DNA from 3 places in the Streptomyces sp. NPDC046931 genome. Region 3 is predicted to be linked to each of the others. Evidence: riboswitches for the same ligand, from Rfam matches in the RefSeq annotation. Region 3 holds a riboswitch; each other region holds the start of a gene.

Region 1 (10,444 bases), on a different contig from region 3:
GCCATAGCGGCGGCACGTGCCGGGGCCGATGTGGTGCGCGAGATGTACGGCCGGCGGCTCTCCCGCATCGACAAGGGTGGCGGGGACTTCGCCACCGCCGCCGATGTGGCGGCCGAGAAGACGATCCTCGACGTCATCCGTGCCGCTCGGCCCGATGATGCGCTGCTCGGCGAGGAGAGCGGGCGGCAGGGCACTGCCGACGCCGCGCGCCTGTGGATGGTGGATCCCTTGTGCGGCACGCTGAACTACGCCGCCGGCACCATGCTGGTGGCCGTCAACGTGGCGCTGCGCGACGGGGCGGCGGCGGTGGCCGATCCGTTCGGCAAGGAGGTCTTCTTCACCGACGGTGAGACCGCCTGGGCCCGGCGAGACGGGTTCGATACACGGCTGGCCCCCACGCCCGCCGGCCGGTTGGTGGACGTCAACCTGGACCCGCCCTTCCCGAACGCGCCCGGATTCAGGGCCGTGAACCTGCTGGCCCACCCCGGGTTCGTCGATCGCTTCAAACCGCGTGTCGGCTCCACGACGCTGGCGTTGGCCTGGGTGGCGGCCGGCAAGCGCGCCGCGTATGTCACGGACGGCGGCGACCTGTCCGGGAGCGTGCACTTCGCCGCCGGCATCGCTGTGTGCAGGGCCGCCGGCTGCGTGGTCACCGGGATCGACGGCGCCCCGCTCGGACGGGACGGCCGGGGGCTGGTCGTCGCCGCCGACCTCGAGACCCACTGGCAGCTGATGTCGATGATCCGCAGCCGAGGCTAGTCTCCCGTGCTCACCGGACGCCGCGGCCCGCTCCCGCCGGTACAGACGCCATGGATCCCGGCGGCCGGCCGCCGCGCCCCCGGCCCGCGGCCGACGCCGGGACACGGTCCGGATCACGGCGCTCCAGCTCCTGACGCAGCCGGTCGAGCGCTCGATGCAGCGTGCTCTTGACCGTTCCGGCCGACATACCGAGGGCGGCGGCCGTCTCCTCCGTGGACATGTGCTCCCAGTGCCGTGACACCACGACGCTGCGCTGCTTCGGACCGAGCACCTTCATGGCGTCGATCAGGAGCGTACGGTCGGCGTGCCGGGCGGTGGAGTCCGGGACGGATGCGTCGGGCAGTCGGGCGGTGAGCACCTCTTCCAGCCTCCTGGCCCGCCACCACTCCGTACGCGTGTTGATCATGACACGGCGCAGGTAGGCGTCCGCGAGTCGCTTGTCGGCGATGCGGTCCCAGCGGCGATACGTCCGTGCCAGCGCGGTCTGCAGCAGGTCCTGGGCGTCGAGCGGGTTCGAGACCAGCCGCCGGGCGCTGCGCAGCAGGGCGTCGTGCCGGGTACGGACGTATTCCTCGAATTCCAAAGACCGGTCTGGGCACGTGCGGGCATCCATGGGCCGGGTTCCTTTCATGGTGATGCGTGAACGATGGGCGCGGTGAGCGGGAGGGCGTTCTCTGCTCGCCCCTGCCGCCGCCCGGAGCACCCTTGGCGGCGCGGTGGGGCGACGGCAGGGCGTCGGCCTGTGCTGACGACGTCGTCGATCGTCAGCAGCAGCGGCTGCCGGGGTCCGCCCCGGTGCCCTCGACGCCGTGGTGGCTCCGCGCGAGATCACTCCGCTGTGTGGTGGCCTGAGAGGCGTGGGGCGACCGCTCGACCGGCGTCGGCGCCGTGCTCACCAGTCCGGCGGCCAGCGTCACGGTCGCTGCGGCCAGTGCGAGCCGCTTGCACACGTTCATGATCGGTTTTTCCCTTCGGGTGTGATCAGGCGAACCGGCCGGGTCGGTTGTTCGCGCCTTCTGACCACGACCTTTCGCGCTGAGGGATTGAATGGGCAGGTTGTTCTGCCACCCTGATCAATGCCGTGGCGGGTGGTGGGAGGCGGGTTCGGAATGAGTTGACCGCCTCAGGACGGGATCGGCGCCTACCACATGTCGTGACCCGCACGCTGTTTCCTCGCAAACCCTCGCGCCGTCCAGGACTTCCCGGATGATGGGTATCGCTTCGGACGGCTCAACGGGGGAGAGGCGCCGGTGGGGGAGCTTCAGCTGCTGACGGACAATGCGATCCGCCAGGTGTCGGAGGACGATTTCGGGTTTCGCGCAAGATGAAGGGCCTCGGTCCGCTGATCGTCACCGCGGCGGCTGTGGGCGGAACGGGTGCCGCGGCCATCGGCGCTGCCCAGGGGGTCGACTATCTGGCGCGTCGACGTCTCCAGTACGTACTGGAAACCGCGGAGTTGGAGTCGGCCGAGGTCACCAGGACGGTGGAACAGGTCGCGGAATCCATCACCGTCCAGATGGACGCCAGGGCCGTGGAGATCGAACGCTTCGTCCTCTGACTGCGCGTCCTTAAGCCCGTGGCAGGGGAAAACGCTGTGACCGCCGGTGACCGTTCGCCCCGCTCCGCCGGGTGCCCTGCGGCGAGTCCTCAGCGTTCGCCGTCGCTCGGGGTGTGCCTCCTTGCCTCCTTCGCTGGACTGGACGGTGTGCAGGGCGCCGCAGCGGCCTGCGGGAAGCTTGCCCGGGAGCCGGAAGCCCCCGTCCGTCGGGGTACCGCAGTTATCTGGGCGTGGACAGAGCTGCCGGTTTCCGCCAACGGACAGCCATCGGTCAGGAGTCCCACCGCCGGGGGCGATGGTGTCGCCGAGTTGTCCTGGATGGGAGGATGGCCGGCGGCAAGGCGACGGCGGAACGAGGAAGCCGGTGTGAATCCGGCGCGGTCCCGCCACTGTGATCGGTGAGTGGATCCCGAACAGGCCACTGCCCGCAGGCTGGTGGGAAGGCCGGGACGAGCTTGGACCCGAGAGCCAGGAGACTCCCGCGGTCGCCTCCTCCAGGACAACCGGGGCGGATTTCCCCGAAGAGGACGGTGAAGCGTCATGCGCGTGAGCTCGATCGACGGGACGACGGGCCAACCGCCGGAGCACGGGTCGGCCGACCCTGCACCGTGCAGGGTCGTCGTATGCCGGGACTGTTGCTGTGGCAGCCCGAAGGTGACCGGAGTCGATCACGCGGCGCAGACCACCCGCCTGAGCGCGGATGTGCCGGTACGCATCTCCGCCTGCCTGGACGTCTGCGACCAGGCCAATGTGATGGTCGTTCAGCCCTCCGCCGCCGGGCGCGCCGCCGGCGCCCGGCCGGTCTGGCTCGGCCTCGTCAACGACCCGGCCGCGACCGAGGACATCGCCGCCTGGGTGCGGGCAGGCGGTCCGGGCATCGCGCCCCAGCCCGCCATTCTCGATCTCTACACCTTCACACCACCGCGGCGGCGCACCTCGTTCTCACCGGTACGCGGCCGGGGCCCGTCGTAGAAAACCCGCCGATCGACCCGCGCAACAGCACCGTCGAGCGGTGTATCGACCCGCGGTCAGGGGCCGCATGTGCCGGGCGTCAGTTGCCGCATGCGTCAGTGGACCGAGAACCCGCCGTCGACGCAGATCGACTGACCGGTGATGTACGCCGATGCCCGGCTCGCCAGGAAGACCGCCGCGCCCGCGAAGTCCTCCGCCAGCCCGTTGCGCCCGGCCAGGGTACGGGCGGCGAGCTCCGCCACCTTGGCCGGATCGGCGGACAGGCGGCGGTTCAGCGGTGTCATCACAAAGCCGGGGACGAGCGTGTTGGCGGTGACGCCGTACGGGGACCACGCTTCCGCCTGCGAGCGGGCCAGCGATTCGAGGCCGCCCTTGGACACGCCGTACACGCCGCTCTGGACGAAGGCCCGGTGCGCCTGCTGCGAGCTGACGTGGATGATCCGCCCGTGGCCCCGCTCGGCCATGCCGGGGCCGAAGCGCTGACCGAGGAGGTGGGGCGCCTCCAGGTTCACCGCCATGGTGGCATCCCACACCTCGTCCGTCAGCTCGCCCATCGGAGGACGGAGGTTGATGCCCGCGGAGTTGACGAGGATGTCCGGCTCCCCGTACACCGCGGCGGCCTCCTCGGCCGCCGCCCGTGCGCCGTCTCGCGAGCCCAGATCGGCGCTCACCCAGGCCGCCCGGCAGCCGTCGCCCACCAGTTCCTCGACCGTGGCGGCCAGCTCCGCCTCCTTGCGTGCCACGACCACGACGCTCGCTCCGGCATGGGCGAGGGCCCCGGCGATGGCCCGGCCGATCCCTGAACTCCCGCCGGTGACAACCGCGACCCGGCCCTCGAGCGAGAAGAGGTCGGTGAGGTAGGACTGCGGCGTCATCTTCACATCCCGGCATGGACTCGAACGGCTGGTTGACGCGGACTGACGTCCGACTGGACGACCCTACGGGTACGCGGGCGGCCCTGCGGCGCCGGTGCCGGGTATACGGGACGCACCACGCGGGCGGTATGCCGACCGGATGCCTCACCTCTTGACGTGTCTGGTTCAGACCTTTAGGTTCACGGACCATCAGCAATCCAAGAATGAACCCATTGTTCATCATGCTGAACTCGGCTGCGCGGCCTTCCCCACCATCCGCGCACGCGAAAGGCTGGAACGCCCATGGCCGAGCCACCCCGCAACGGATGCGGACAGGCCGCCGGAGCCCGCAAGATGCTGCGGTTGTTCGTTCTGCTCGCCGTACTGCCGGGCCTGGCGGTTCCCTCCGCGCAGGCCACGACCCCCGCCGCGTCCCCGTTCAAGGTTCTGGCCCTCTACAACGGCACCTGGGACGCCGCACACATCGGCTTCGTACACGAGGCGAACGACTGGTTCTCCAGCACGCCCGCGGATGGACGCCGCTCGCGGCAGGCGCGGCGACGCTGCCCATGGCGCTCGGAGCCACCGTGTGTGCGCCCTGGTCCGGCAACCTGGTGGGGCACATGGGACCACGACGTCCGCTCCTCCTTGCGGGCGGGTTCACCGCCACCGGGGGGCTGTGCGTGGTGAATCTCGGCCCGGACACGAGCGTTCCGCTGCTTCTGCTCGCCTATCTGCTCATCGGTATCGGGTTCGGTTTCACCAACGCGCCGATCGCCAACACGCGGTCGGCGGTCTGCCGCCCTCCCGCGCCGGTGTGGCCGGGGCGATCACCTCCACCGCACGCCAGGTCGGTTCGGCGGTCGGTATCGCCATCGCCGGGGGCCTGGCCGCGGGCGTCGGCCCCACCGGGCTCGCCCATGCGTCCCGTCCCGGATGGCTGCCCGTGACGGCCTGCGGACTGTTCCTCTTCGCCGAGGCTCGAGCCTCCCGGACAGCGACCCCACCGGCCCCCGGCTCGGCCTGACGCACGGAAACGCACCGCCGCCTCCGCGTCCGGAACACGAACCCTCCCCGCTAATGGCATGTTCCGGTCAAATCTGCCAGTCTTCCGGTAACCGTGTCCCTGACCCCACAGGGACACGGCAGGACTCTCACCCAGCGATCGCGCACGCGACGCGCGCAACCCCGGCTGCCCGCCGGCGCACCCAAGCCGGCCGGGCAGCCATCGAGCACGCCGGAATCCCGGCCGCCACAAAGGAGTTTCGTGTGAGACCCACTCCCCACAAGGCCCGCGCGGCGAGCGCACTCGCCGTCGCCGCGATGGCCGCCGTCCTGCTTCCCGTAACCCCGGCGGCAGCCGCGCCGTCCACGGCCTCTCCGGCCGCGGCCTGCACCCCGGCCCAGGTGATCACCAACGGCGGCTTCGAGAGCGGGACTTCGCCCTGGAACCAGTCGTCGCCCAACGTGATCACCAACCGGGCGGGTCAGACCGCCCACGGCGGCACCTCCTTCGCCTGGCTGGACGGAGTCGGCAGCACGCACACCGACACCCTCGCCCAGAGCGTGACAATCCCCTCCGGATGCAGCACCGCCACCCTCACCTTCTGGCTGCACATCGACACCGCGGAGACGACCTCGTCCACGGCGTACGACAAGCTGACGGCGAAGATCGGCACCACGACACTGGCGACGTACTCGAACCTGGACCAGAACACCGGCTATGTGCGGAAATCGTTCGACGTGTCGGCGTTCGCCGGCCAGACCGTGAACCTCACCTTCACCGGCACCGAGGACTACAGCCTCCGGACGAGCTTCGTCATCGACGACGTCGCCCTCGACACCTCCGGCGGTACCACTCCGCCCGCGGACTCCACGCGCACCCCCGCCGCGCCCACGTACACCGTGAGCCTCAGCAGCAATACCACCGGCACCGTCTGGACCGGCCACGAGAGCGCGACGTTCACCAATGCATCCTCGACCGCGCTCAGCGAGGTGTACCTGCGGCTGTGGGACAACTACCACGGCACCTGCTCCGCCATGCCGATCACGGTCGGCAACCTCACCGGTGGCACCGCGGGCACCCTCTCGGTCGGCTGCACCGCCCTCCGGATCGACCTGCCGACGCCGCTCGCGCAAGGCCAGTCCGCCACGATCGGCTTCGACCTGGGCATCACCGTTCCCAGCGGCGCCGACCGGTTCGGTCACGACGGGGCCTTCAGCTTCATCGGCAACGCCCTCCCCGTTCTCGCGGTCAAGGACGGAGCGGGCTGGCACCTGGACCCGTACACCAACAACGGCGAGTCGTTCTACTCACTGGCCGCCGACTTCGAGGTGACCCTCGACCACCCCAGCACCCTGCTGGTGCCGGCGACCGGCACATCAGCCGACACGCCGGGTTCCAGCGGACGTACGATCACAACCGCGACCGCCTCCAAGGTCCGTGACTTCGCCTGGGCAGCCGGCCCCTTCACCAAGATCTCCGGCACCTCTGCCGCCGGCACCGCGGTCAATGTCTACTCCGTCTCGGGCATCAGCTCGGCCGACGCGCAGTCCATGCTCAGCACCGCGAAGACCGCCGTGGACGCCCACGCGTCGCGGTTCGGCGGCTACCCGTACGGTGAACTGGACGCGGTGATCGACAACAACTTCTGGTTCGGCGGCATGGAATACCCCGGGTTCGTCCTCGACCTGGTCAGCACGACGGCGCTCACCCACGAGATCGGTCACCAGTGGTGGTACGGCATCGTCGGCGACGACGAGTACAACAGCCCCTGGCTCGATGAGGCGTTCGCGGACTACGCCACCGACCTGGCCCTGAACAAGACCGGCACCAACTGCTGGAACGGCGTCTCGTGGTCCTCGACCGCCGAGAAGATCACCAACTCGATGGCCTACTGGGACCACTCCTCCCGGTACTCCACGGTCGTCTACGGCTACGGCAAGTGCGCCCTGCACGACCTGCGGCGCGTCCTCGGCGACACCACCATGGCCAAACTGCTGAAGGACTACGCCACTTCGCACTGGTACGGCATCTCGACCACGTCCGAGTTCAAGGCGGCCGCCCAGGCTGCCACGGCCACGGACCTGACCTCGTTCTGGACCCAGCACCGTATCGACGGCTGACCCTGGCGTCGGTTCGCCGCGGGGGCGCCTTCCGGCGCCACCCGCGGCGAACCCGCGCCCGTAGGGGGCGGCCACGGTGCGGGTCCCGCCGGCCCGGACGGCCGTCAGCCCAACGCGGGCGAGGTCCCGGCGTTCAGCATTCCGCTGATGGCGGCGGCCACGTTTGCGGGCTGCGAGACCGGCGAGAGATGACTGGAGCGGAGCTCGGTCACCGTGGCGTTCGCCCGTTGGGCCAGCCACCGTTGCAGCCCCGGATCGAGGATCTGGTCGTCCGCTGAGACGACATAGGCGCACGGCAGGTCACGCCACGCACCGCGCCCCGACGGACTCGAGAAGCAAGCCGGGTGCGTGGGCTTCTGGACTGCCGCCAGGACCCGAGTCGTCGTCGCCGGAACATCGGCCGCGAGCGCATCCCCGAACAGGCCGGGGTCCAGAGTCGACCAGCCGTCCGCGGCGAACCGGATCGCCGAGCGGCCCTTGGCCGTCGCTCCACGAGCGGTCAGCATCCGGAGCGACTCCGACTCGTCGGGTACGTAGGCCGCGACGAACACCAGTGCGCTGACCTGAGAGTTTCCGTGAGCGGCCCCGGATATCACCATGCCGCCGTAGGAGTGCCCCACCAGCGTCACCGGCTCGTCGAATGCCGCGATCCGCCGCCGTGTCCAGGCGATGTCCTCGGCCAGCGAGGTCAGCGGCAGCTGGACAGCCAGCACATGATGTCCCTCGTCCTGGAGGGCGGCGATGACCGCCTGCCAGATCGACCCGTCGCTCCAAGCCCCGTGCACCAGCACTACGTTCGCCATTTCCGCCTCCAAGTCACCTGGCCCGCGATGCGACATCAGATCGCGATCACATGGCTCCTGTCGACGTAAAAAAGGCGGAGTACCGGCAGAGTTGTCCGGCCGCCCGGCAGGAGGGTGGTGCCTGCCGGGCGGCCGGTGCTGGTGAACTCATCCGCCGCTGGGCCACATTCTCCTTTGCGACCTCCGCTGCACACGGCGTCAAGCCCACCGGACGGGCCGCACGCCTCACCAGGTGTGCGCCACGTCCACGACCAAGCGGTCCGGCAGCCTCAGCACCCGGAACGGCAGTCGCGCCCGCACCCCGAGCCCGACCTGGGTGACACCCTCGAAGCTGGAGCCGAACTTGGCGTCCCGGAAGGTTCGGTAGCCCTTCAGGTCGACACCGGGCAAGGCCTTGCCGGCCTTTCCGGGGTAGGTCGGGTCGCCGGTCTCCGGGTTGTACGCAGACGCGTGGACCCGGACCTCCAGGATCGCCCCTCCGGAGACCGGGATCTTCCTGCCGGAGGCGTCCTGGCGGAAAGCGTCGACATACCGGACGTCGTAGCCGAGCGGACCGGTGCCCGACCCCGGAACGGCGACCACGATGCGGTCGTAGCAGTCGTGTCGCCCGGTCCGGATGTCCGTCAGAGACCGCGGTGCCGCCGAGCCGTCCGCTTTGCTCTTCGGCAGGCTGCCCCAGCCGGTCGCGCAGGCGGTCGCGGTGGTTTGAGCGGCTCCCGTGCCGGCGGCAGACGCCGGAAGCGCCATTCCCAAGGATCCCGATGCGATCACCACGGCCACCGCAGCGGCCGTCCATCGCGCCTTGTGCATGATTTCCCCCTTGGTGTCGTGGTTCTCCCACCGTGTGTACAGACATGACACTTGGGGCGCTCGAATGGTTGCACGGCCCCCACCCGGCGAAGGCGGGTAGTGGCCGACTCTCCTGTGCCGCCGGTGTCCGGTCTGTCCGCAAGGGTCTCGCTCAGCCGCCGACGTACTCCGCCAGATGTTCACCGGTGAGAGTGGACCGGACGGCGACGAGATCGGCGGGTGTGCCCTCGAAGACGATCCGGCCGCCGTCGTGGCCGGCGCCGGGTCCCAGGTCGATGATCCAGTCGGCGTGCGCCATGACCGCCTGATGGTGCTCGACGACGATGACCGACTTGCCGGAGTCGACGAGCCGGTCGAGCAGGCCGAGCAACTGCTCGACGTCGGCGAGGTGCAGGCCGGCGGTCGGCTCGTCGAGGACGTAGACACCGCCCTTGTCGGCCATGTGCGTGGCGAGCTTGAGCCGCTGCCGCTCGCCGCCGGACAGCGTGGTGAGCGGCTGACCGAGGCTGAGGTAGCCGAGTCCGACGTCGGCGAGTCGCTCGAGGATTCGGTGCGCGGCCGGCGTACGCGCCTGCCCGGCGCCGAAGAACTCCTCGGCCTCGGTCACCGACATCGCCAGCACCTCGCTGATGTCGCGGCCGCCGAGGTGGTACTCGAGCACCGATGCCTGGAACCGCTTCCCCTCGCACTCCTCGCAGGTGGTGGAAACGCCGGCCATCATGGCCAGGTCGGTGTAGACGACACCGGCGCCGTTGCAGTTGGGACAGGCGCCCTCGGAGTTCGCGCTGAACAGCGCCGGCTTCACACCGTTGGCCTTCGCGAACGCCTTGCGGATCGGGTCGAGCAGTCCGGTGTACGTCGCCGGGTTGCTCCGTCGCGAGCCGCGGATCGCGCCCTGGTCGACCGACACCACACCCGTGCCCGCGGGGATCGATCCGTGCACGAGCGAGCTCTTGCCGGAGCCGGCGACACCGGTGACGACGGCCAGCACCCCGAGCGGGATGTCGACGTCGATGTCGCGGAGGTTGTTCGCCTTCGCGCCGCGGATCGCCAGCGTCCCGGTGGGCGTCCGCACCGTCTTCTTGACCGTGGCCCGGTCGTCGAGATGCCGGCCGGTGATGGTGCTGCCGGCCCGCAGCCCCTCCACGGTGCCCTCGAAGCAGACGGTGCCGCCCGCCGTACCGGCCCCGGGACCGAGGTCGACGACGTGGTCGGCGATCGCGATCACCTCCGGTTTGTGTTCCACGACGAGCACCGTGTTGCCCTTGTCCCGCAGCCGCAGCAGCAGGTCGTTCATCCGCTGGATGTCATGGGGGTGCAGCCCTGTGGTGGGCTCGTCGAAGACGTAGGTGACGTCGGTGAGCGAGGAGCCGAGATGGCGGATCATCTTGACGCGCTGGGCCTCGCCGCCCGACAGCGTGGCCGACGGCCGGTCGAGCGAGAGGTAGCCGAGCCCGATCTCCGCGAACGAGTCGAGAGTCTGCTGAAGCTTCGCGAGCAGCGGCGCCACCGACGGCTCGTTCAGGCCGCGGATCCATTCGGCCAGGTCGCTGACCTGCATC
Region 2 (10,444 bases), on a different contig from region 3:
CCGGACTGGTGGAACGTGGGCATCGCCGCCACCGCCCTCCAGGACTGGCCGCTGGCCCGCCGTGCCTGGCAGGCGTACGGCCTGCGGGTGCCGGGCGGTTCCACCGTCTCCGCCGAGCCCGCCGGGATGGAGCTGGGCAGCGCCGCCGTGCGGTTGTCACCGGAGGGTGAGGCCGAGGTGGTCTGGGGGCGCCGGCTGGATCCCGCGCGCATCGAGGTGCTCTCCATTCCGCTGCCGTCCTCCGGGCGCCGCTGGGGCGAGGTCGTGCTGCACGACGGCGTACCGAACGGGGAGCGCACCACGGCCGCCGGGTACGCCTATCCGGTCTTCGACGAGATCGAGCTGTGGGCGCCCTCGCCGGTGCCCACCTGGGTCGTGCTGCTGGAGGCCGCGACCGAGGACGACCGGGACGCGCTGGAGCAGCTGGCCGCCGACGCAGGTTTCGCCGCCGAGGACTGGTCCTCGTCCGTGCGGCTGCTGTGCCGCGCGTGCTCGGAGTCCCGGATGCCGTCCGACGAGGGCGAGGGCGAGCACCTCGATCCGCACGACCACAGCGAACCCGGGCACCCGGGCCCCCTGGGGCACCGCACGGACGGGCAGCTGTGGGTACCCGAGCGGGAGTGCGGCATCGCGGCCCCCGCCTCGCTGGTGCGGGGGCTGCTCGACGGCTGGGTCGCGGACAGCCCGGACTCCCGGGACTGGCGGGATCTGGAAGAGGTCTGCTGACCAGGGCCCGGCCCGCTGATCACCCGGGAAGCACCCGGGCACGCACCGTAGGCTGTACTCGCAGGATTTTCCCATGGTTGCAGGAAGGCGTACGTCGGTCATGGCGCAGCAGGACACCGATCAGCAGCACGCGGGCGTGCTCCCCGTGGACGACGCGGGCTTCGTCATCGACACCCAGGACACCGAGGAGCGTGAGACGGCCTGGCGCGAGCGCGGCACCTCGCGGCCGATCACGGTGGTCGGGAACCCGGTGCTGCACAAGGAGTGCAAGGACGTCACCGAGTTCGGCCCGGAGCTGGACCAGCTGATCGCGGACATGTTCGCCAGCCAGCGCACCGCCGAGGGCGTGGGCCTGGCCGCCAACCAGATCGGCGTCGACCTGAAGGTCTTCGTCTACGACTGCCAGGACGACGAGGGCGTGCGGCACGTCGGCGTCGTCTGCAACCCCAGGCTCGTCGAACTGCCCGCCGACCGGCGCCGCCTCGACGACAGCAACGAAGGCTGCCTGTCCGTGCCGACCGCGTACGCGCCGCTCGCCCGGCCCGACTACGCCGAGGTGACCGGGCAGGACGAGAAGGGCAACCCGGTCAAGGTGCGCGGGACCGGCTACTTCGCCCGGTGTTTGCAGCACGAGACGGACCATCTGTACGGCTACCTGTACATCGACCGGCTGTCCAAGCGGGAGCGCAAGGACGCCCTGCGGCAGATGGCCGAGAACGAGCCCCGCTACCCCGTGGTGGCCAACGACTGAGATCCGTGACCGACGACGCCTGGCCGCTCCCGACCAGGCGTCGTTCATGTGTGCGTCGCACATTCGATCGTGGGCACAGTTGAACTGACACATATTCAGTCACACAAGGCGTATTCTCGGCACGGTCGGTGATGGGTGAGCCAAATCCGTTCCCAGACCGGTCAGTTGTGGTGCTGAATGGAAAGCGCGGGGATACGCAACGGCGCGCGCCCGGCACGGCGGGAGGGGCGCAGCGCCAACCGGCGGCTGAGAGGGGTTTGTTCGTGCCAGCTTTCCCACACAGCACTTCACCGACGACGACTGCGGTCGCGGTACCACCGGCGCTCGCTCTGCCGGTCATCGAGGCCGCGTTTCCCCGTCGTCTGCACCCGTATTGGCCCAGTCTGCAGGAGAAGACGCGTGCCTGGCTGCTCGAAAAGCGGCTCATGCCGGCGGGCAAGGTCGAGCAACATGCCGACGGACTGTGCTACACCGACCTCATGGCGGGCTACTACCTGGGCGCCCCCGACGAGGTCCTTCAGGCGATAGCGGACTACAGCGCGTGGTTCTTCGTCTGGGACGACCGCCACGACCGTGACATCGTCCACCGCCGGCCGGCCGCCTGGCGGCGGCTGAGGTTCCGGCTGCATGCGGCTCTGGACGCACCCAGGCACCATCTGCACCACCCGGACCCCTTGGTGGCGGGGTTCGCGGACAGCGTGGGGCGCCTGTACTCGTTCCTCGGCGAGCGGTGGAACGTGCGCTTCGCCCGGCACTTCCACGCGGTGATCGAGGCGTACGACCGGGAGTTCCGCAACCGCACCCGTGGGACCGTCCCGACCGTCGACGCCTACCTGGAGCTGAGGCGGCTCACCTTCGCACACTGGATCTGGACCGACCTGCTCGAGCCCAGCGCGGGATGCGAACTGCCCGACGCCGTGCGGAAACACCCCGCATACCGGCGGGCGGCGCTGCTGAGCCAGGAGTTCGCCGCCTGGTACAACGATCTGTGTTCCCTCCCCAAGGAAATCGCGGGAGATGAGGTCCACAATCTCGGAATCTGTCTCATCCACCACGAGGGCATGACCCTCGAGGAGGCCGTCAGAGAAATGCGGCGGCGAGTCGAGGGCTGCATATCCGATTTTCTCGCCGCCGAAAAAGAGGCGCTGCGGTTCGCCGAATCCCTCGCGGGTGTCACCGTGCAGGGAAATGAATTGAGCGGCACCGTGAAGGCGATCGTCGCAAACATGCGGAACTGGTTCAGCGCCGTTTACTGGTTCCACCACGAGTCCGGCCGCTACATGGTCGACAGCTGGGACGACCGCTCGACACCCCCGTACGTCGACAATGAAGCGGCAGGTGAGAAATGACCCTGGAATCGGTCGGTTCGAAGGCGCCCGAGGAGTCGGCGGCTTCAGGTGTGCCGCCGCTCGCCGCGGGAGGCGTACCCCTGCTGGGCCATGGCTGGAAGCTCTTCCGCGATCCGCTCGGCTTTCTGGGCGGGCTGCGGCAGGACGGCGGTGTGGTCCGGCTGAGGCTCGGGCCGAAGACGGTGTACGCGGTCACCACCCAGGCGCTCGCCGGTGCCCTCGCGCTCAGCACCGACTTCGAGATAGGCGGCCCGCTGTGGGAGTCCCTTGAGGAGCTGCTGGGCAAGGAGGGCGTCGCCACCAGCACCGGGCCGCTGCACCAGCGTCAGCGGCGGGCCATCCAGCCCGCCTTCAGGCGGGAGGCCGTCCCCGGCTACGGGCCGGTCATGGTGGAGGAGGCGCGCGCGCTCGCGGAGCGCTGGCGGTCGGCCGCGGCCATCGACGTCACGACGGAGTCGTTCCGTGTCGCGGTGCGCATAACCGCCCGCTGTCTGATGGGCGGCACGTACATGGACGAGCGGGCCGAACGGATCTGCGCCGCGCTCGCCACGCTTTTCAGCGGCATGTACCAGCGCATGGTGATACCGCTCGGACCGCTGTACCGGCTGCCGCTTCCGGCCAATCGCGCATTCAACCGTTCATTGGCCGATTTGCATCTCCTGGTCGATGAGATCGTCGCCGCCCGCCGGGCATCCGGTCAAAAGCCGAACGATTTGCTGATGGCTTTGCTGGAGGCGAAGGACCACAACGGTGAGCCCATTGGGGAACAGGAGATCCATGACCAGGTCGTTGCGATAGTCACGGCCGGCAGTGAAACAGTGGGCTCCATGGTCATGTCGCTTCTCCAGGTGCTCACGGATCACCCGGAACAGGCCGACAGGATCCGCGACGAGGTGAAAACCGTGACGGGTGGCAGGCCGGTCGTATTCGAGGACGTCCGGAAGCTGACGTACACCGCCGATGTCGTCTTCGAGACAATGCGTGTGCGCCCCGCCGTATGGATACTGACGCGGCGGGCGGTGACCGACACCCGGCTCGGCGGGTACCGCATTCCGGCCGGGGCGGACATCGTGTACAGCCCCTACGCGATCCAGCACGACCCGCGCTCCCACGAGCGGCCCGAGCGGTTCGACCCCCATCGCTGGCAGCCGGAGCGCGCCAAGGACGTCCCGAAGTACGCGATGACGCCGTTCGGCGTCGGCAACCGGAAGTGCCCCGGAGACCACTTCTCGATGGCCGAACTCACATTGATCGCGGCAGAGCTGGCGTCCGCCTACCGCTTCGAGGAGGCGCCCGGGTCCGACCCGAGGCTCCGTATCGGCATCACCCTCCGGCCGCGCCGGCTGCTGCTGCGGGCGCTGCCGCGGTGACCGGACGGGCGCACGTTCAGGCGGCCTCGGGGCCCCTGAACGTGCGCCGGCAGGCGGCCGGTGTGGTGCCCAGGGCAGCGATGGCGCGCGCCGCCGCCGTGCCGAATCCGGCGCGGCCGGCGATCGCGTCCGTCGTCTCGTCGGTGCGTTCCGGCGACTCCTGGGCCGGCAGGACCCGTCGCCGCAGGATCCGGCGGTGGGGAGTGGTGCCGGTCTCCTGCTGGAAACGGCGGGCGAAGGTGCGCGGGGACATGTGCGCGCGGACTGCCGGCTGCTCGACGATCATCTCCCGGGCGTCGATTCCGGCGTCCGTGCCCGCGGAGGTGGTCAGCGGGCCCTCGTCGACGTGGAGCACGTCCGGCTCGACGACCGCCCGCCAGAAGCGCCGTGCGAGGGCGTCGGCGTGCCGCCGGTGTGCCGCGCACCGATGCCCGTCCAGCAGCCCGGCCGCTCCCAGCACGAAGACGCCGGAACAGACGCCGAGCACCCGGGCGCCCCGCGCGACGGCCCGGCGCAGCGCCTCCCGCAGCCGAGGCGGCTCCTCGCCGGCCCGGCGCTCGCGGATGTTCTCCACGAGCGCCGGATCGACCATCGGCCGAAGGCGGCGGACTCAGAAGTCCTCGTCCAGGTCGACGGTGCCCTCCACCGCCACCTGGTACGCCGACGGACGCCGCTCGAAGAAGTTGGTCAGTTCCTGAACGCCCTGGAGCTCCATGAAGGAGAAGGGGTTCTCCGAGCCGTACACCGGGGCGAAGCCGAGGCGCGTGAGGCGCTGGTCGGCGACGCACTCCAGGTACTGCCGCATGGAGTCGGTGTTCATGCCGGGGAGGCCGTCCCCGCACAGGTCCCGCGCGAACTGGAGCTCGGCGTCGACGGCCTCCCTCAGCATGTCGGTGACCTGCTGCTGCAACGCGTCGTCGAAGAGGTCCGGCTCCTCCTTGCGGACGGTGTCCACGACGTCGAAGGCGAACGACATGTGCATCGTCTCGTCCCGGAAAACCCAGTTGGTGCCGGTGGCCAGACCGTGCAGCAGGCCCCGGCTGCGGAACCAGTAGACGTACGCGAAGGCCCCGTAGAAGAACAGGCCCTCGATGCACGCGGCGAAGCAGACCAGGTTGAGCAGGAAGCGGCGGCGGTCGGCCTGGCTCTCCAGCCGGTCCAGCTTCTCCACCGAGTCCATCCACCGGAAGCAGAACTCGGCCTTCTCGCGGATGGAGGGGATGTTCTCCACGGCCGCGAAGGCCGCCGCGCGGTCGTCCGGGTCGGGCAGGTAGGTGTCCAGGAGCGTCAGATAGAACTGGACGTGCACGGCCTCCTCGAAGAGCTGACGGCTCAGGTAGAGCCGCGCCTCCGGCGAGTTGATGTGCTTGTACAGCGTCAGCACCAGGTTGTTCGCGACGATCGAGTCACCCGTCGCGAAGAAGGCCACCAGCCGGCCGATCAGGTGCTGCTCGGCCGGCGTCAGCTTCGCCAGGTCGGCGACGTCTGAGTGGAGGTCGACCTCCTCGACGGTCCAGGTGTTCTTGATGGCGTCCCGATAGCGCTCGTAGAAGTCCGGGTAGCGCATCGGGCGGAGAGTCAGCTCGAAGCCGGGGTCGAGCAGATTGACGTTGCGGGTGGTGCTGGTCATCACTGGCAGGCCTCGCAGGACTCGGGGTTCTCAAGGGAGCAGGCGACGGCATCGGGGTCGGCCACCCGCTGCACGGGGGCGGTCGCCTGTGCCGCGCGGGCGATCCGCGTCGCCGGACGGGAACGCAGGTAGTACGTCGTCTTCAGCCCCTGCTTCCAGGCGTACGCGTACATCGAGGAGAGCTTGCCGATGGTCGGCGTCTCCATGAACAGGTTCAGGGACTGGGCCTGGTCCAGGAACGGGGTGCGGGCGGCGGCCATGTCGATCAGACCGCGCTGCGGGATCTCCCAGGCCGTGCGGTACAGCGCCCGGACGTCCTCGGGGATCCACGCGAAGTCCTGCACCGAGCCGTTCGCGTCGCGCAGCGCCTCACGGGTGCGTGCGTCCCACACGCCCAGTTCCTTCAGGTCCCGCACCAGGTAGGAGTTGACCTGGAGGAACTCGCCCGACAGCGTCTCGCGCTTGAAGAGGTTCGACACCTGCGGTTCGATGCACTCGTACACGCCCGCGATGGAGGCGATCGTGGCGGTCGGCGCGATCGCGAGGAGCAGCGAGTTGCGCAGGCCGACGGCCGCGACGCGCTCGCGCAGGGCCGCCCAGCGCTCCGGCCAGGCCGGCTCCACGTCGTAGTGGTCGGGATGCAGCACGCCCCGCGCGGTACGGGTCTTCTCCCAGGCCGGCAGCGGGCCGTTGCGCTCGGCGAGGCCGGCGGACGCCTCGTACGCGGCGAGCATGATGCGCTCGGCGATCCGCGTGGACAGGGCCTTGGCCTGCGGCGAGTCGAAGGGCATGCGCAGCTTGAAGAAGACGTCCTGAAGACCCATCGCACCGAGGCCCACCGGCCGCCACCTGGCGTTGGACCGGCCCGCCTGCTCGGTCGGGTAGAAGTTGATGTCGACGACGCGGTCCAGGAAGGTGACGGCGGTGCGGACCGTCTCGTCCAGCCGCTCCCAGTCGATGCCCGAGCCGGTGACGAACGCGCCGAGGTTGACGGAGCCCAGGTTGCAGACCGCGGTCTCGCCGTCGTCGGTGACCTCCAGGATCTCGGTGCAGAGGTTGGAGGAGTGGATGACGTGTCCGGGCTCGGCCGTCTGGTTGGCGGTGCGGTTGGCGGCGTCCTTGAAGGTCATCCAGCCGTTGCCGGTCTGCGCGAGGGTGCGCATCATCCGCCCGTACAGCTCGCGGGCCGGGAGGGTCTTCCGCGCCAGCCCCGCCGCCTCCGCCCTGCGGTAGGCGGCGTCGAACTCCTCGCCCCACAGGTCGACGAGCTCCGGCACATCCGCGGGGGAGAACAGCGACCACGGCTGGTCGGCGTTGACCCGGCGCATGAACTCGTCCGGGATCCAGTGCGCGAGGTTGAGGTTGTGCGTACGGCGGGCGTCCTCGCCGGTGTTGTCGCGCAGCTCCAGGAACTCCTCGATGTCGGAGTGCCAGGTCTCCAGGTAGACGGCGGCCGCACCCTTGCGCCGGCCGCCCTGGTTCACGGCGGCGACCGAGGCGTCCAGCGTCTTCAGGAAGGGGACGATGCCGTTGGAGTGCCCGTTGGTGCCGCGGATCAGCGAGCCGCGGGAGCGGACACGGGAGTACGACAGCCCGATGCCGCCGGCGTGCTTGGAGAGGCGGGCGACCTGGTGGTAGCGGTCGTAGATGCTGTCCAGCTCGTCCTTCGGGGAGTCGAGGAGGTAGCAGGAGGACATCTGGGGGTGCCGGGTGCCGGAGTTGAAGAGGGTGGGCGAGGAGGGGAGGTAGTCGAGGCGGCTCATGAGCCCGTAGAGCGCCGCGACTTCGTCCACCGCACGGGGCGTGTCGTCCTCGGCGAGGCCGGCGGCGACGCGCAGCAGGAAGTGCTGGGGCGTCTCGATGACCTTGCGGGTGATCGGGTGCCGCAGGAGGTAGCGGCTGTGCAGGGTACGCAGCCCGAAGTAGCCGAAGCGGTCGTCGGCGGCCGTGTCGACGAGGGCGTCGAGTCGGCCGGCGTGCAGACGCACGAAGGCGGCGGTCCGGTCGGCGATGAGACCTTCCCGGTGCCCGACGGCGACGGACTCGGTGAAGGACGTGACGCCCTGGGAGGCGGCTTCGGCGCGGATCCCGATCGTCAGCAGCCGGGCGGCCAGCCTGGAGTAGGCGGGGTCCTCGGAGATGAGGCCGGCGGCCGCCTCCATGGCCAGCTCCCGCAGTTCCGCCTCGTCCGCCTGTGCGGAGCGACCGCGCAGCGCGGCGGCGGCGACCCGGCCGGGGTCGGTGTCGGGGAGGTCTGCGGTCAGCTCGGTCAGGGTGCGCAGCAGCGCGGCACCGGGACCGTCGGTCTTCAGGTCGCTGACTGAAGCCGGGTCGGCTGGCGCGATGGTCACGTGGGGCTCTCCCTCGCTCGGCGCGGGGGCCTTGCGGAGGGCAGGGGGCAGCCACGAGCGCGCACGGCGTCGCGTCCCCGGCCCACTCCGCGAGGCCCGGACGTCTCAAGGCGCCCGGACCGGACGGCCGGGCGCGCTGCCGGCAGGTCCTCGGACTGAACTGGCGTGCGGATGCACGCAAGTACACCGTTGCGGGACAGTTCCGGATTCGCACCGGATTCCCCTGTGGCGACAGCGAGGATGAGCATACATCTAGTGCCGGGTCCTGGTGTCACCCCCAGATGTTGTGTTGCTGCGGTTTCAGAGCGTCAACTCGTAGGCCAGGAGGCTGAGGTCGTCCAGGTGCGGGAGTGGATTCCAGTCCCGCTCGGGTGTGCGAACGAAACCGAGGCGCTCGTAGATGCGGTGGGCGGTGTGCATGGTGCGCTGGGTGGACAGGACGATGCCGGTGCAGCCCCCGGTGGCGCGTGCCCGGTCGATGCAGGCGCGTACGAGCGACTCGCCCGCGCCGCGGCCCCGGGCTGCCTGGTCGACGGCGAGCATCCGTATCTCGGCCTCGCCGGGACCGGCGATATCGGCCATGGGCCCGCCCGCCGGGACGAAGGTGACCCCGCCGAGAACCCTCTCGCCCTCCACGGCGACCAGCACCTCCGCGGCGGCTGCCCGCTTGGCCACGTCGCGCAGCTCGCCGAGGTAGGCGTCGCTCTCCCCGAAGTCCAGCAGCCCGTCCTGGAGGTAGGCCCGGGCGGTGATCTCGCCGAGGGCCGCGTGGTCCGCGGGCACTGCCTGCCGGATGGTGATGTCCATGGGGCCGAGTGTGCCCCACGGGTACGGCAACGGGCCGCCGGATCGCTCCGACGGCCCGCCCGGTCCGCGGCCCCTAGGGCCTCTCGTTTGGATCACGCCGGGCTCGCGGGGTCTGGCACCGCGCCTCGCCGCGTTGTCGTCGGTTGCCATGGCTCCGCCATGACGCCCTCCTTCGCCCTTGCGATGCACGGCACCAGACCCCGCTTTCTGATCCGGCCTGATCCAAACGAAAGACCCTAGTGGGCCGTACCCGCCGTGGCCGGGGGAAGTTCCACCTGCACCCCGGGGTCGCCCGCGTCCGCCGTGTAGTCGTCCGGCCTGGTCTCGTCGATGCCCTCGGGGGCCTTCACGGCCTTCAGGACGAAGGTCCCGACGACCGTGACGAGGACGTTCAGCACGAACGCCGTCAGACCGATGTAGCCGATCTCGCCGATGCCCGGGATCTCCTTCGCCGAGCCCCCGAAGTGCGCTTGTGTCGGGGACGCGACACCGTACGCGGCGAGCGTGCCGTAGACCATGCCGACCGCCCAGCCCGCGAGCAGCGCCCAGCGGTGGAACCAGCGGGTGAACAGCCCGCCGACCAGCGCCGGGAAGGTCTGCAGGATCCAGATGCCGCCGAGCAGCTGGAAGTTGATGGCGACCGTCTTGTCCATCGTCAGGACGAAGACCAGGGCGCCCACCTTCACCAGCAGCGACACGATCTTGGAGACCCGGGTCTCCTCCTTCGGCGTGGCGTCCGGCTTGATGAAGTCCTTGTAGATGTTGCGGGTGAAGAGGTTGGCGGCCGCGATGGACATGATCGCCGCCGGGACCAGCGCCCCGATGCCGATCGCCGCGAACGCCACGCCCGCGAACCAGTCCGGGAACATGTCCTCGAACAGCTGCGGGATGGCCAGCTGCCCGTTCTGCACCTTCACGCCCGCCGCGATCGCCATGAAGCCCAGCAGCGCCAGCAGACCCAGCATCAGCGAATACAGCGGCAGGATCGTGGCGTTGCGGCGGATCACCTCACGGCTGCGCGAGGACAGCGTCGCCGTGATCGAGTGCGGGTACATGAACAGGGCGAGCGCGGAGCCCAGCGCGAGCGTGGCGTACGTCCACTGGCCGGCCTCCGGAGGTGCGAGGGCGCCGCGCGGCTTCCCCGTCACCGGGTTCGTCTGCGCGAACGCATGGCCCGCCTTGGCGAAGATGTCGTCGAAGCCGCCCAGTTTGATCGGGATGTAGATGATCGCCACCGCGATGACGATGTAGATCAGGGCGTCCTTCACGAACGCGATCAGCGCGGGGGCCCGCAGACCCGACGAGTACGTGTACGCGGCCAGCACACCGAAGGCGATCAGCAGCGGCAGGTCCTTCACGAACCAGTTGGTGTCCCCGCCGCCGCCCACGCCCATCACGTCCAGCACCGCCTGGATGCCCACCAGCTGGAGCGCGATGTACGGCATCGTCGCCAGGATGCC
Region 3 (10,444 bases):
TCCTTGCGGCCCTCGCCCTCGGCGACCATCAGCTCCAGCGTGCGGCCGACCTGCTTCTTGTTCTCCTCCCAGGAGATCTCCTCCTGGAGGGCGACGAGACGCTCGTAGCGCGCCTGGACGACCTCCTTGGGAATCTGGTCCTCCATGGTGGCCGCCGGGGTGCCGGGCCGCTTGGAGTACTGGAAGGTGAACGCCTGTGCGAACCGCGCCTCGCGCACCACATGCAGCGTCTGCTCGAAGTCCTCCTCGGTCTCGCCCGGGAAGCCCACGATGATGTCGGTGGTGATCGCGGCGTGCGGAATGGCGGCCCGCACCCTCTCGATGATCCCCAGGTAGCGCTCCTGGCGGTACGAGCGGCGCATCGCCTTCAGGACCGTGTCGGAGCCGGACTGGAGCGGCATGTGCAGCTGCGGCATCACGTTCGGCGTCTCGGCCATGGCCGCGATGACGTCGTCGGTGAAGTCACGCGGGTGCGGCGATGTGAAGCGGACCCGCTCCAGGCCCTCGATGGCCCCGCAGGCGCGCAGCAGCTTGCCGAAGGCCTCCCGGTCGCCGATGTCGGAGCCGTAGGCGTTGACGTTCTGTCCCAGCAGCGTGATCTCGGAGACGCCCTCGGCGACCAGGGCCTCGACCTCGGCGAGGATGTCGCCGGGACGGCGGTCCTTCTCCTTGCCGCGCAGAGCGGGGACGATGCAGAAGGTGCAGGTGTTGTTGCAGCCCACGGAGATCGACACCCAGGCCGCGTATGCGCTCTCGCGGCGCGTCGGCAGGGTCGAGGGGAACGCCTCCAGCGACTCGGCGATCTCGACCTGCGCCTCCTCCTGCACACGGGCACGCTCGAGCAGGACGGGCAGCCGGCCGATGTTGTGCGTACCGAAGACGACGTCCACCCAGGGCGCCTTCCTCACGATGGTGTCGCGGTCCTTCTGCGCGAGACAGCCGCCGACGGCGATCTGCATCCCGGGGCGCTCGGCCTTCCTGGGCGCGAGACGGCCGAGGTTGCCGTAGAGGCGGTTGTCGGCGTTCTCGCGGACGGCGCAGGTGTTGAAGACGACGACGTCGGCGTCGCCGTCCGACCCCTCGGGCGCGCGCACATACCCGGCCTCTTCGAGCAGACCGGCCAACCGCTCGGAGTCGTGGACGTTCATCTGGCACCCGTAGGTGCGGATCTCGTATGTCTTGGAGGATCGAACGTCCACTGCCGGGCTCCGGTCGCTGCTGCTGGTCATGCGTCAAGGGTAGGCGCTGCCGGCGGACGTCCGTCCCGCGTATCCGGCAGGGGGTGCGCGGCCGCCTAGCCTGGTGGTGTGGTGACCCGCTCATGAACCCTCTGCCCAGGCAGCCCGACGATCTCCTGCGGGCCCTTCGAGCCGCCGGGATCGGGGACGAGCGGCTGCTTCAGGCGGTGCGGGCCACGCCCCGGGCGGGATTCGTACCGACCGGTGAGGTGGCCGCCGCCTACCGGGATGTGCCCGTCGCGATCGGGCACGGACAGGTCACCACCCAGCCCTCGCTGTCCGCCAGGATGATCGAGAGCCTCGCGCTGGACGGGAGTGAGTACGTCCTCGAGGTCGGTACCGGTCTCGGCTTCCAGACCGCGCTGCTCGCCCGGCTGGCCGCCGACGTGGTCAGCATCGAGATGCGGCCGGACATAGCACGGCGGGCGCGCGCGAATCTCTCGCGGCAGGGCGTACGGAACGTGGAACTGCGGATCGGCGACGGCAGCGGCGGTGTGCCCGACCGGGCCCCGTTCGACGCGGTGGTGGTGTCGGCCGCGTTCCCGGAGGTGCCCGCGCCACTGGCCGCGCAGGTACGGCAAGGCGGCCGCCTGGTACAGCCGATCGGGCCGGGCGGGCACGAGGAGGTGGTGTGCTTCGAGCGCACCCCGTCCGGACTGGTGCGGCTGCGTGTGGTGACCCCGGCCTGCTTCGTCCGGCTGCATGGGCGGTACGGCTTCCCGCCGGACGGCACGGACGGCCTGTGACCGTTCCCCGAAGTGAGCGTCCCCGGCGAGAGATACGGAGATGTTCCTCCAGGCGCGCCGCATGCGGCCACGCGCGGACGCGCCCTCATGCCGCCACGCCCGACGCACCCCATGCCGCCATGCCCGGACACGCCCCATGGCCGCCGCGCCCGGACACGCCCCATAGCCGCCGCGCCCGGACACGCCCTATGCGTCCGCGACGCGTACGACCGCCAGCGTGATGTTGTCGGGGCCGCCCGCCGCGATGGCGGCCTGCCACAGCTCGAAGACCGCCCGGCCGTCGTCGTGCTCCCGCATCACCCCGTCGAGCACGTCCGTCGGCACGGGATCGGTCAGACCGTCGCTGCACACGAGGTAGCGGTCGCCGGGGGACAGGGACTCCGCCGTCACATGGGGCTGGACGGCCCGGTATGTGCGGGTGCCGCCCAGGCACTGGGTGACGATGGACGTGGTGCGCCGCCCGGGTTCGAGTGGGGGGCTGTCGTCGACGCTCACCTGGCGCAGCCCGTCAGGGGAGGCCGCCAGGACCCGGCTGTCGCCCACGTTGAACACCAGCAGCGAGCCGGGCCGCACAACGGCCCCGGCGACCGTCGTCCCCATGGCCGCGAGCTCACCTCCCGCATCGCCGCCGGCGGCCTCGTACACGGCGCGGTTGCAGGCGTTCAAGGCGTCGCGCACCGCCTCCTCGCTGCTCAGGGCGGGTCCGATCGAAGCGATCCGGCGCACGACCAGGGCGCTGGCCACATCGCCGCCGGGATGCCCGCCGAGCCCGTCGGCTACGGCGACGACCAGGGGTGTCCCGAGCGGGAAGACCAGGGTCTGCGGACTTTCGGTCACCGTGGCGCACAGGGTCCACGGCCCGATCACCAGGCTGTCCTCGTTCCGTTCGCGGAGCAGTCCGGGATGACTCAGCGCACTCACCGCCACGTACCGCATGCAACGCCACCGCCTTGCCGCCGGTCATGGCTCAAGCGTAGGCGGTGTCCGGAAACCGCTCCCCCCGGCGCTCGCGGGCAGCGGATCACCGGATGGCGGCCGCCGGGATCGCCGCCGGGTCACGGCATGGAGTCGGTCACGGGGTACGGCACGAAGGTGCTGGTGTTCTGGTCGATGCGCAGGGGACGTCCCAGCGGCGGCGCGGCTCGCTGGGGGCAGTCGAGGCGTTCGCAGACGCGGCAGCCCATGCCGATGGGGGTGGCGGCGGAGGTGTGGGCGAGGTCGAGTCCCTCGGAGTAGACGAGTCTGTGGGCGTGGCGGATCTCGCAGCCCAGGCCGATGGCGAAGGTCTTGCCGGGTTGCCCCAGCCGCCGCGGTGCCGGGTGACGGCTCGGGCGGTCCACAAGTAGCGCTGCCCGTCCGGCATTTCGGCGATCTGGACATGGATGCGCCCCGGGGGCGGCGAAGGCCTCGTACACGTTCCACAGGCTTCGTCGTCAACGCCCTGCTGGTCCCGTATCTGCTGTCGGCGATCCGCATGGCGGAGTCCGGCTTCGCCACCGCCGCCGACATGGACACCGGCACGGAGCTGGGCTGCGCCCACCCCATGGGACCGCTCAAACTCGCGGGCCTGATCGGGCTCGACACCGTCGCCTCGATCGCCGAATGTCTCTACGACGAGTTTCGGGAACCCCTCTACGCCCCTCCCACTGCTCCAGCGGATGGTGGAGGCAGGGCTGCTGGGCCGCAAGACCGGGCGGGGGTTCCACGTGTACGCCTCGACGATCCGAGCTTCGGCCCGGGAAGCCTGGGCTAGGCTGGCCGCGGCAGCGGGTTCGCCCGGCCCTTCAGGCGGGAGACATCACAAGAGAGCTGTGTCCCCGCCAGGGCCGGGAGCCAGGGACAGGGCCGGGAGCCGAAGAAGGCGATCGAGGGCTACCGGAAGAAACGCGTCACCACCGACGCCCTGTGCGCCACCACCGCCGTACTGCCTCAGCCCCTGGGCGAGCCACAAGGAGCAACCGCGTGACCAGCCGTGTCACCCTCATCTCGCCGGCGATCACGCCGTCGCTGCGGCGGGCCCGCTTCGACGACGGTGACTCGATCGAGGACAGCGCAGCCGTACGCGCCGGATCGGCGGCGCTGTCCCTGCCCGCCGCGGCCCGCGTCTTCGCCTCCCCCAGCGTGCGCTGCCGGGAGACGGCCTCGGCACTCGGCCTCGACGCCTCGGAGCACAGGGAACTCGCGGGCCTGGACGTCGCCCGCTGGCGCGGGCGGACGCTGGACGAGGTCGGCGCCGCCGAACCCGAGGCGGTGGCCCACTGGCTGGCCGATCCGGGCGCCGCGCCGCACGGCGGGGAGTCGGTACGGGAGCTGTGTGAGCGGGTCACGCGCTGGTGGGAGACGGCCGGGGCGGCCGAGGGCAGGACGGTCGCCGTGGTGGAGCCGGAGGTCGTGCGGGCCGTGGTGGTACACGTGTTGGGCGCGCCCGAGGCCGCGTTCTGGCGCGTCGACGTCCCACCGCTCACGGCGACGGAGTGCACCGGCCGTTCCGGGCGCTGGAATCTACGGGTCGGACACGTCCTCGCCTCCCCAGGCGACGTCTCGGATCGCTGAGCCGGTCGTATGACGTGTGCTCAGCAGGCCTCGTCCCGGTGGCGACGCAGCAGCGCCGCGATGGCGCAGCGCAGGCAGTCGGTGTCCCCGTCGCCGGTGGCGCCCTGGTGGCCGCGGCACTCGGCCGCCCGTGGGAACCCGGCCTCCTCGTCCTGCGTGCGACAGGCCGGCGCGGTGGCACCGACCAGGGCCTCCAGCTCCTGAAGCAGTCGCTCGGTCCGTTTGGCCTGCTGGCCGAGGACCCGGACGCGCGCGCTCTGGCCGCCGATCTGACGTCGGCTGGCGATGAGTTGTTCGTACTCCTCCAGGGTCAGGGCGACCGCCTCCCGTCCACCGAGAGTGATGTGGCTCGGTCGGGGATGTCGTCTGGGCACGGGGCTCCTCCGCTCGTCGCCTGCGCCGGTGTCCCGGGAACGCCAGAGGGCCCTCGGACAATTCCGGAGGGCCCTCTGGTGTCGTGAAGGGTTCAGTGCGCGGCCGGAACCGCCCGCCCCGACGCGGAGGCCGCGGGCTTCGGATTCAGCAGCCGCTCGGCCAACTCCCCGAAGACCAGGCCGAATCCACCCCACAGCACCGCCTGCATGGCCAGGGCGGACAGGCGGAACCGCCACAGCAGGGTGGCCGGGAAGTCCTTCGGCACCTCGTTGACGACCGGCAGGAAGGCGTACGCCAGACCGATCACGAGGACGAAGCCGGCCACCGCGACGACGGTCGCGTACCAGGTGCCCAGATTGGGTGCGAGCCGTTTGCCCAGCATCGTCGCGGCGATCGCGAGGAGGACGCTGAGCACCATCATCAGGAAGTACAGGCCGGTCCGCTTGCCGATGGTGTCGGGGTCGCCGACCGACGGCGGGTTGGCCGGGTACTTCAGGAACGGTACGACGTACACGGCGAGAAGCGCGCAGCCGGACAGCAGCAGTGCGGTCGCCCGCGGGCCGAAGCGGCCGACACGGCCGAGCGCGAAGCAGAAGGCGAGTGCGGCTATGCCGCCGAAGGCGACTCCGTAGACCAGGACACCGGTGGCGAGACCGGCGGTGGACTGCAGAGAACGCGAGACGACCTCCATCTCGTGCTCATGGGAGTGGGCCTCCTCGAAGCCGATCGCGCTGTCGACGTTCGGCTCGCCGAGGAAGTAGGCGGCGATCAGGGCGAGCACGCCGGCACCAAGGCCGGCGAGCATGCCCCGCACCAGGAGATTTCTTACCGTTGCGGAGTTCATCGGGTGCGCGGCGCCCCCCGCGTCAGTGGCAGGGGAAGCCGAGCAGGTGGCGGGCGTCGTGCACCCACTCATGGACGTCGGTGCCGTTGAAGACGGAGGTGGCGCCCTGCTCGGCGCCGACGAAGTAGAGCAGGACGAGCATCAGGATGCCGAAGAAGACCGCCCAGGGGGCTATCGCCTTCAGCGGCAGCGTGGCGGGAACGGCGGGGGTGGTGGCTGTCGGCTGGGCGACGGTCTGCGCCATGGCAGGACCTCCTCTGGGAGTTCGCGTCCCATCTCGGTGGTGCACAGGACGACGGCCACGGGTCTGACTTACGAACTGCCCGGGGGCGCTCGCATACAGTGGCGCGACCGTGCCGGACTCCCACCGGCTTCCGTCGTACCGTCGTCGATATCGCACAGACCGTACCGCGTGGCGCGTGCATGGCCAAGACCGCGTCCGCCTGGGTGATCTTCCTCTCCCCGAACGGCCCCGGAGCGCGGACCGCAGGGAGGTGGCACAGCTCACAACACTTCAGCGATTGCGCAACTTTAAGGTACAGACATGGATCTTCATGTCCCGACGAAGTGGGAGACGGCGGTGCTGGCGGGCGGGCCGGCCGACGGCATGCGCATGCAGGTCGCGGGCCGGCCCTCGGTGGTGCAGGTGACCCGTCCCTGCCGGGTCGAGACCCCTGCGGACGGCGTCCAGGTGGCGGCGCTGTACGTATACCGGCGCCGGCTCGGCGAAACCGGTGGGATCCTGACCTACGGCTACGACAGCGCCAGCCCCTGAGCCGGCCTCCGACGGACCCGGGTCAGGAGGCCGCGGCCGGAGGCTCGGCCGCAGCGGCCTCGGCGGACGTGCGGACCTCCGACGGCGCCACGGGGACTGACGGGGAGGCGCCCGGCGAGGGAGCGTTCTCGTTCTTCATCGCCTTCGCCTCGCTCTTGAGGATGCGCAGGGACTTGCCGAGCGCGCGGGCGGTGTCCGGCAGTTTCTTCGAGCCGAACAGCACGATCACGACGATCGCCACGATCAGCAGGTGCCAGGGTTCCAGTCCGTTGCGGAGCATCGGCCGCGCCCGCCCTTTCCTCGCTCGGCCGAGGACGGTTTCCGTCGCTCGACCGTCCAGTAATGCTTGCCACTTTGCGCAACTGTACAACCGTCAGGGCGGATCGGAACGGAGGAGGGGGCGCTCGGTCCGAAACGTGACCTAGGGGTGGTCGTCGCTCGCCGCGCGCCGGCGCTCGTAGCGCGCCCTGACCGCCCACAGGGCGAGCGCGTACAGCGCCAGGACGGCGGCGAGCAGCAGGTAGTACCCCACCGGCAGCGCGATCATGCCGAGCGTTGCACCGAGCGGAGTGAAGGGCAGCAGGAGGGCGACCGCGGCGAGGACGGCCGCGGCCCGCCCGACCGGGCCCGGGGCACGTCCCTCGGCAAGGCTCCGGCCGGAGCGCAGGAGCACCATCACCAGGGCCTGGGTGAGCAGGTTCTCGGTGAACCACGCCGAGTGGAAGACGGCTTCGTCGTCGAGCGCGTCGGGCCCGTACAGCGAGAGCGCGAGGACGCCGAAGGTGGCGAGGTCGGCGACGGCGTTGAGCAGGCCGAAGCCGGTGATGAAGCGGAGCAGGTCACGCGGGCCCAGAAGGGTCGGGCGGGTGAGCACCGCGGGCGCGGGGCGGTCGTGGGCGAAGGCGAGCTGGGCCGCGTCGAAGCACAGGTTCTGGACCAGGACCTGGGCCGGGAGCATCGGAAGGAAGGGCAGCAGCAGACCGGCGGCGAGCATCGCGACGACATTGCCGAGGTTGGAGGAGAGGGTGACGCGCAGATAGGTGGCTATGTTGCCGCTGCTGTGCCGGCCTGCGGCGACGGCGTGGTCGATGGCGGTCAGGTCCTTGTACGCGAGGACGGCGTCCGCGCTCTCGCGGGCCACGTCGACGGCGTCGCGCGGGGCGATCCCCACGTCGGCGGCGTACAGCGCCGGTACGTCGTTGACGCCGTCGCCCAGGAAGCCGACCGTGTGCCCGGCCCGGCGCAGCCCGGTGACGATCCGCGCCTTGTCCTCGGGGGTGCACCGGGCGACGACGGTCGCGGTGTGGTCGTCCGCGGCGCCCGCGGTCCGTACGTCACCCGGGTCGAGGCCGAGGTCGCGGCAGACGCGGGCCGCCGTGCCCGGGTGGTCGCCGGTGAGGACCCGCACGCTGACACCGCGGGCGGCGAGGTCCCGCAGCGCCCGCGCGGCGGTCGGGGCGAGGGCGTCCCGGAAGGTGACGAAGCCTCGGAAGGTGAGCCCGCGCTCGTCGGCGGGGGTGTAGGGGCGGGTGCGGGCGGGGCGGGTGCCGGTGGCGACCGCGACCACCCGCAGGCCCTCCCGTGCCTCGCGGGCGGCGAGCGCGAGCAGCCGCTCCCGCTCGTCGGGCTCCAGCGCACAGCGCTCCAGTACGGCCTCGGCGGCGCCCTTGACGAGGAGGGTGTGCATGCCGAGGCCACCGCGGACGACGGCGGTGGCGAGCCGGCGGACCGGGTCGAACGGCACGACGGCGACGCCTTCGTAGGCCTCCCAGCTTCCGTCCGCCGCGTCCAGGAGCGCCTCGTCGAGGGCGTCCGGGGCGGGCAGGTCGGCGAGTTGGAGGGTCCACCAGGCGGCCGTGGCGGCCTGGCGCAGCACCTCGGGCGCGTCCTGCCCGGTCCCGTCCAGGGCCCGCTCGACGACCGGCCGGTCCTGGGTGAGGGTGCCGGTCTTGTCGAGGCACAGCACGTCGACCGCGCCCAGGTCGTGCAGGGCGGGCAGGCGTTTCACGATCACGCCGTGGGTGCGGGCGAGCACCCGGGCGCCGCGGGCCAGGCAGGTGGTGACGATGACCGGCAGCATCTCGGGGGTGAGACCGACGGCGACCGCGACGGCGAAGGGCAGCGTCTCCAGGCCCCGGTCGCGCAGCGTCGCGTTGGCCATCAGCACCAGCGGCGGGGTGAGCAGCATGAACCGGATCAGCACCCAGGAGATGCCGTGCACGGTCCGCTCGAAGGCACTCGCCGCCCGCCGGGCGGGGGCTCGGTGGGCCCGGGCGAAACGGGTCCGGGCGCCCGTCTCCAGGACGAGCGCGGTGCCGCCGCCGGTGGCCACACCGCTGCCCTGGAAGCACAGGTGGGGCTGCTCGAACGGGCCGGCTTCGGCTGGTGCGGGCGCGTCGAGCGCGTGCTTGGCGACCGGTGCCGACTCCCCGGTCAGCGCCGCCTGGTGGACCGTCAGGCCGTGGGTGCGCAGCAGTCGTACGTCGGCCGGGACCAGGTCGCCGGGCGCGAGGCGGATGACATCGCCCGGCACCAGCTCGGCGGCGGGCACCTCCCGTTCCCGTGGCGGCCGGTCCGGGTCCGGGCGGCGCAGTAAGGTCGCGGTGGTGGCGACCAGGTCGCGCAGCGCGGCCATCGAGCGGTCGGCCCGGTACTCGCCGGAGGCGCGCAGCACACAGCTGACGACGACGAGACAGAGGATCACGCAGGCGGTGCCCCAGGCGCTTACCGTCGCGGACACCAGGCCGAGGCAGAGCAGGACCGTGGTGAACGGATCGCGCAGGCCGCGCACGAAACGGCGGGACCAGGAGGGTGTGCGGGCCTCGGGGAGCGCGTTCTCGCCGATGTCCGCGAGCCGGGCCTCCGCCTCCGCGTCGGTCAGCCCGCGCGGACTGCTGCGCAGGCGGCGCAGTTCCTGGAGGGAGGTGGGCGCCGCGGCATCGCGGCCGAGGCCGGCGTCGGCGGGCCGGGCCGGTGACGGTGCGGCGCTCTCAGAGGCCACGGAGCCGGGATGCCGGGGCGCGGGTGCGTGCGGCGCGATCACTGAGCTGGTCCACCACGAGGCGGACCACGGTCACGACGTCCGCGTCGTCGACGAAGTAGACCTGGCGGCGGCCCTCACGACGGGAGCGGACGAGTCCGGCGAGCTTCAGCTTGGTCAGGTGCTGGCTCACTGCGGGCAGCGCGCCGCCGACGCGCTCGGCGAGGCCGGTGACATCGCTCTCGCCCTGCGCGAGCGCCCACACGATGTGCAGCCGCGCGGGCGAGGCCAGCAGCCCGAACGCGGCGGCCGCCTCCGACAGCACCTCGGCGGACGGGTCCTCCGCGAAACCACCGCCACCTGCCGCCACCGTCGTCGTCCCCTTCCCGTTACGGGTCCTGTCCTGGAAGTCGCCCCAGTCTAGGGGCGGCCGCCGGGCCCGGCCCCGCGAGGGCACCGGGCCGCCGACGCGCGAGGGTTCCGGTGACCGGCAGGGACGACGGACGGAGATGCGACCACGCGGCGGACGGAGAGCCGACCACGGGACGGACGGAGAGCCGACCGGGAAGCGGACGGTTCACGGCCGTGGAGCGGTTTCTTCGCCGCTGAGGGCGTTCGGCCCCGGCGGCGCGGCGCTTCCTACGCCGACGAGGGCGTCCATCCCTGGCGGCGCAGTACCGCCGAGACATCCGGGGCACGGTAGTGGTCGCCCTTGAGGACCTTCCCGTCCGCCCGCCGGGCGACCGCCCCGTCCGGGCCGATCTTGGTCATGTTCGCGCGATGGATCTCGGCGATCACGGCGTCGAGGTCGATGCCGTGCACAAGGGCCGTGCCGTAGGCCACGTACACGAGGTCGGCCAGCTCGTGCGCCAGCCGGTCCAGCGGACCGGCGACCGCCACCTCGGCGACCTCGGCTGCCTCCTCCGCGAGCAG

The links. A riboswitch is a leader RNA that binds a small molecule or an ion and turns the genes downstream of it on or off. The one in region 3 is predicted to bind cobalamin.
Region 1: another riboswitch for cobalamin. It lies ahead of ABZ876_RS32315 ((2Fe-2S) ferredoxin domain-containing protein); the one in region 3 lies ahead of ABZ876_RS26715 (CbtB-domain containing protein).
Region 2: another riboswitch for cobalamin. It lies ahead of ABZ876_RS00985 (ribonucleoside-diphosphate reductase subunit alpha); the one in region 3 lies ahead of ABZ876_RS26715 (CbtB-domain containing protein).

What each region holds. Positions count from the first base shown of each region.
Region 1 is NZ_JBEYWX010000026.1:85,061-95,504, reverse strand. It holds gene ABZ876_RS32335 (inositol monophosphatase family protein) at 1-759, shown strand, start outside; gene ABZ876_RS32330 (SigE family RNA polymerase sigma factor) at 770-1,372, opposite strand; gene ABZ876_RS32325 (hypothetical protein) at 1,524-1,715, opposite strand; gene ABZ876_RS32320 (hypothetical protein) at 2,084-2,317, shown strand; cobalamin riboswitch at 2,668-2,796, shown strand; gene ABZ876_RS32315 ((2Fe-2S) ferredoxin domain-containing protein) at 2,858-3,289, shown strand; gene ABZ876_RS32310 (SDR family oxidoreductase) at 3,385-4,164, opposite strand; partial or broken gene ABZ876_RS32305 (ThuA domain-containing protein) at 4,498-4,659, shown strand; partial or broken gene ABZ876_RS32300 (MFS transporter) at 4,713-4,868, shown strand; gene ABZ876_RS32295 (hypothetical protein) at 4,961-5,170, shown strand; gene ABZ876_RS32290 (M1 family aminopeptidase) at 5,413-7,269, shown strand; gene ABZ876_RS32285 (alpha/beta hydrolase) at 7,374-8,072, opposite strand; gene ABZ876_RS32280 (hypothetical protein) at 8,298-8,882, opposite strand; gene ABZ876_RS32275 (excinuclease ABC subunit UvrA) at 9,034-10,444, opposite strand, start outside.
Region 2 is NZ_JBEYWX010000001.1:217,174-227,617, reverse strand. It holds gene ABZ876_RS01015 (hypothetical protein) at 1-726, shown strand, start outside; gene def (peptide deformylase) at 827-1,477, shown strand; gene cyc1 (epi-isozizaene synthase) at 1,741-2,826, shown strand; gene ABZ876_RS01000 (cytochrome P450) at 2,823-4,196, shown strand; partial or broken gene ABZ876_RS00995 (helix-turn-helix domain-containing protein) at 4,213-4,734, opposite strand; gene ABZ876_RS00990 (ribonucleotide-diphosphate reductase subunit beta) at 4,807-5,826, opposite strand; gene ABZ876_RS00985 (ribonucleoside-diphosphate reductase subunit alpha) at 5,826-8,177, opposite strand; cobalamin riboswitch at 8,301-8,455, opposite strand; gene ABZ876_RS00980 (GNAT family N-acetyltransferase) at 8,478-8,984, opposite strand; gene mctP (monocarboxylate uptake permease MctP) at 9,221-10,444, opposite strand, start outside.
Region 3 is NZ_JBEYWX010000017.1:121,111-131,554, forward strand. It holds gene miaB (tRNA (N6-isopentenyl adenosine(37)-C2)-methylthiotransferase MiaB) at 1-1,229, opposite strand, end outside; gene ABZ876_RS26680 (protein-L-isoaspartate O-methyltransferase) at 1,322-1,984, shown strand; gene ABZ876_RS26685 (PP2C family serine/threonine-protein phosphatase) at 2,171-2,920, opposite strand; partial or broken gene ABZ876_RS26690 (DUF2083 domain-containing protein) at 3,040-3,430, opposite strand; partial or broken gene ABZ876_RS26695 (3-hydroxyacyl-CoA dehydrogenase family protein) at 3,408-3,690, shown strand; gene ABZ876_RS26700 (histidine phosphatase family protein) at 3,947-4,537, shown strand; gene ABZ876_RS26705 (hypothetical protein) at 4,558-4,911, opposite strand; gene ABZ876_RS26710 (CbtA family protein) at 5,004-5,756, opposite strand; gene ABZ876_RS26715 (CbtB-domain containing protein) at 5,779-6,000, opposite strand; cobalamin riboswitch at 6,037-6,178, opposite strand; gene ABZ876_RS26720 (hypothetical protein) at 6,301-6,531, shown strand; gene tatA (Sec-independent protein translocase subunit TatA) at 6,554-6,811, opposite strand; gene mgtA (magnesium-translocating P-type ATPase) at 6,953-9,442, opposite strand; gene ABZ876_RS26735 (metalloregulator ArsR/SmtB family transcription factor) at 9,522-9,881, opposite strand; gene ABZ876_RS26740 (MazG nucleotide pyrophosphohydrolase domain-containing protein) at 10,151-10,444, opposite strand, start outside.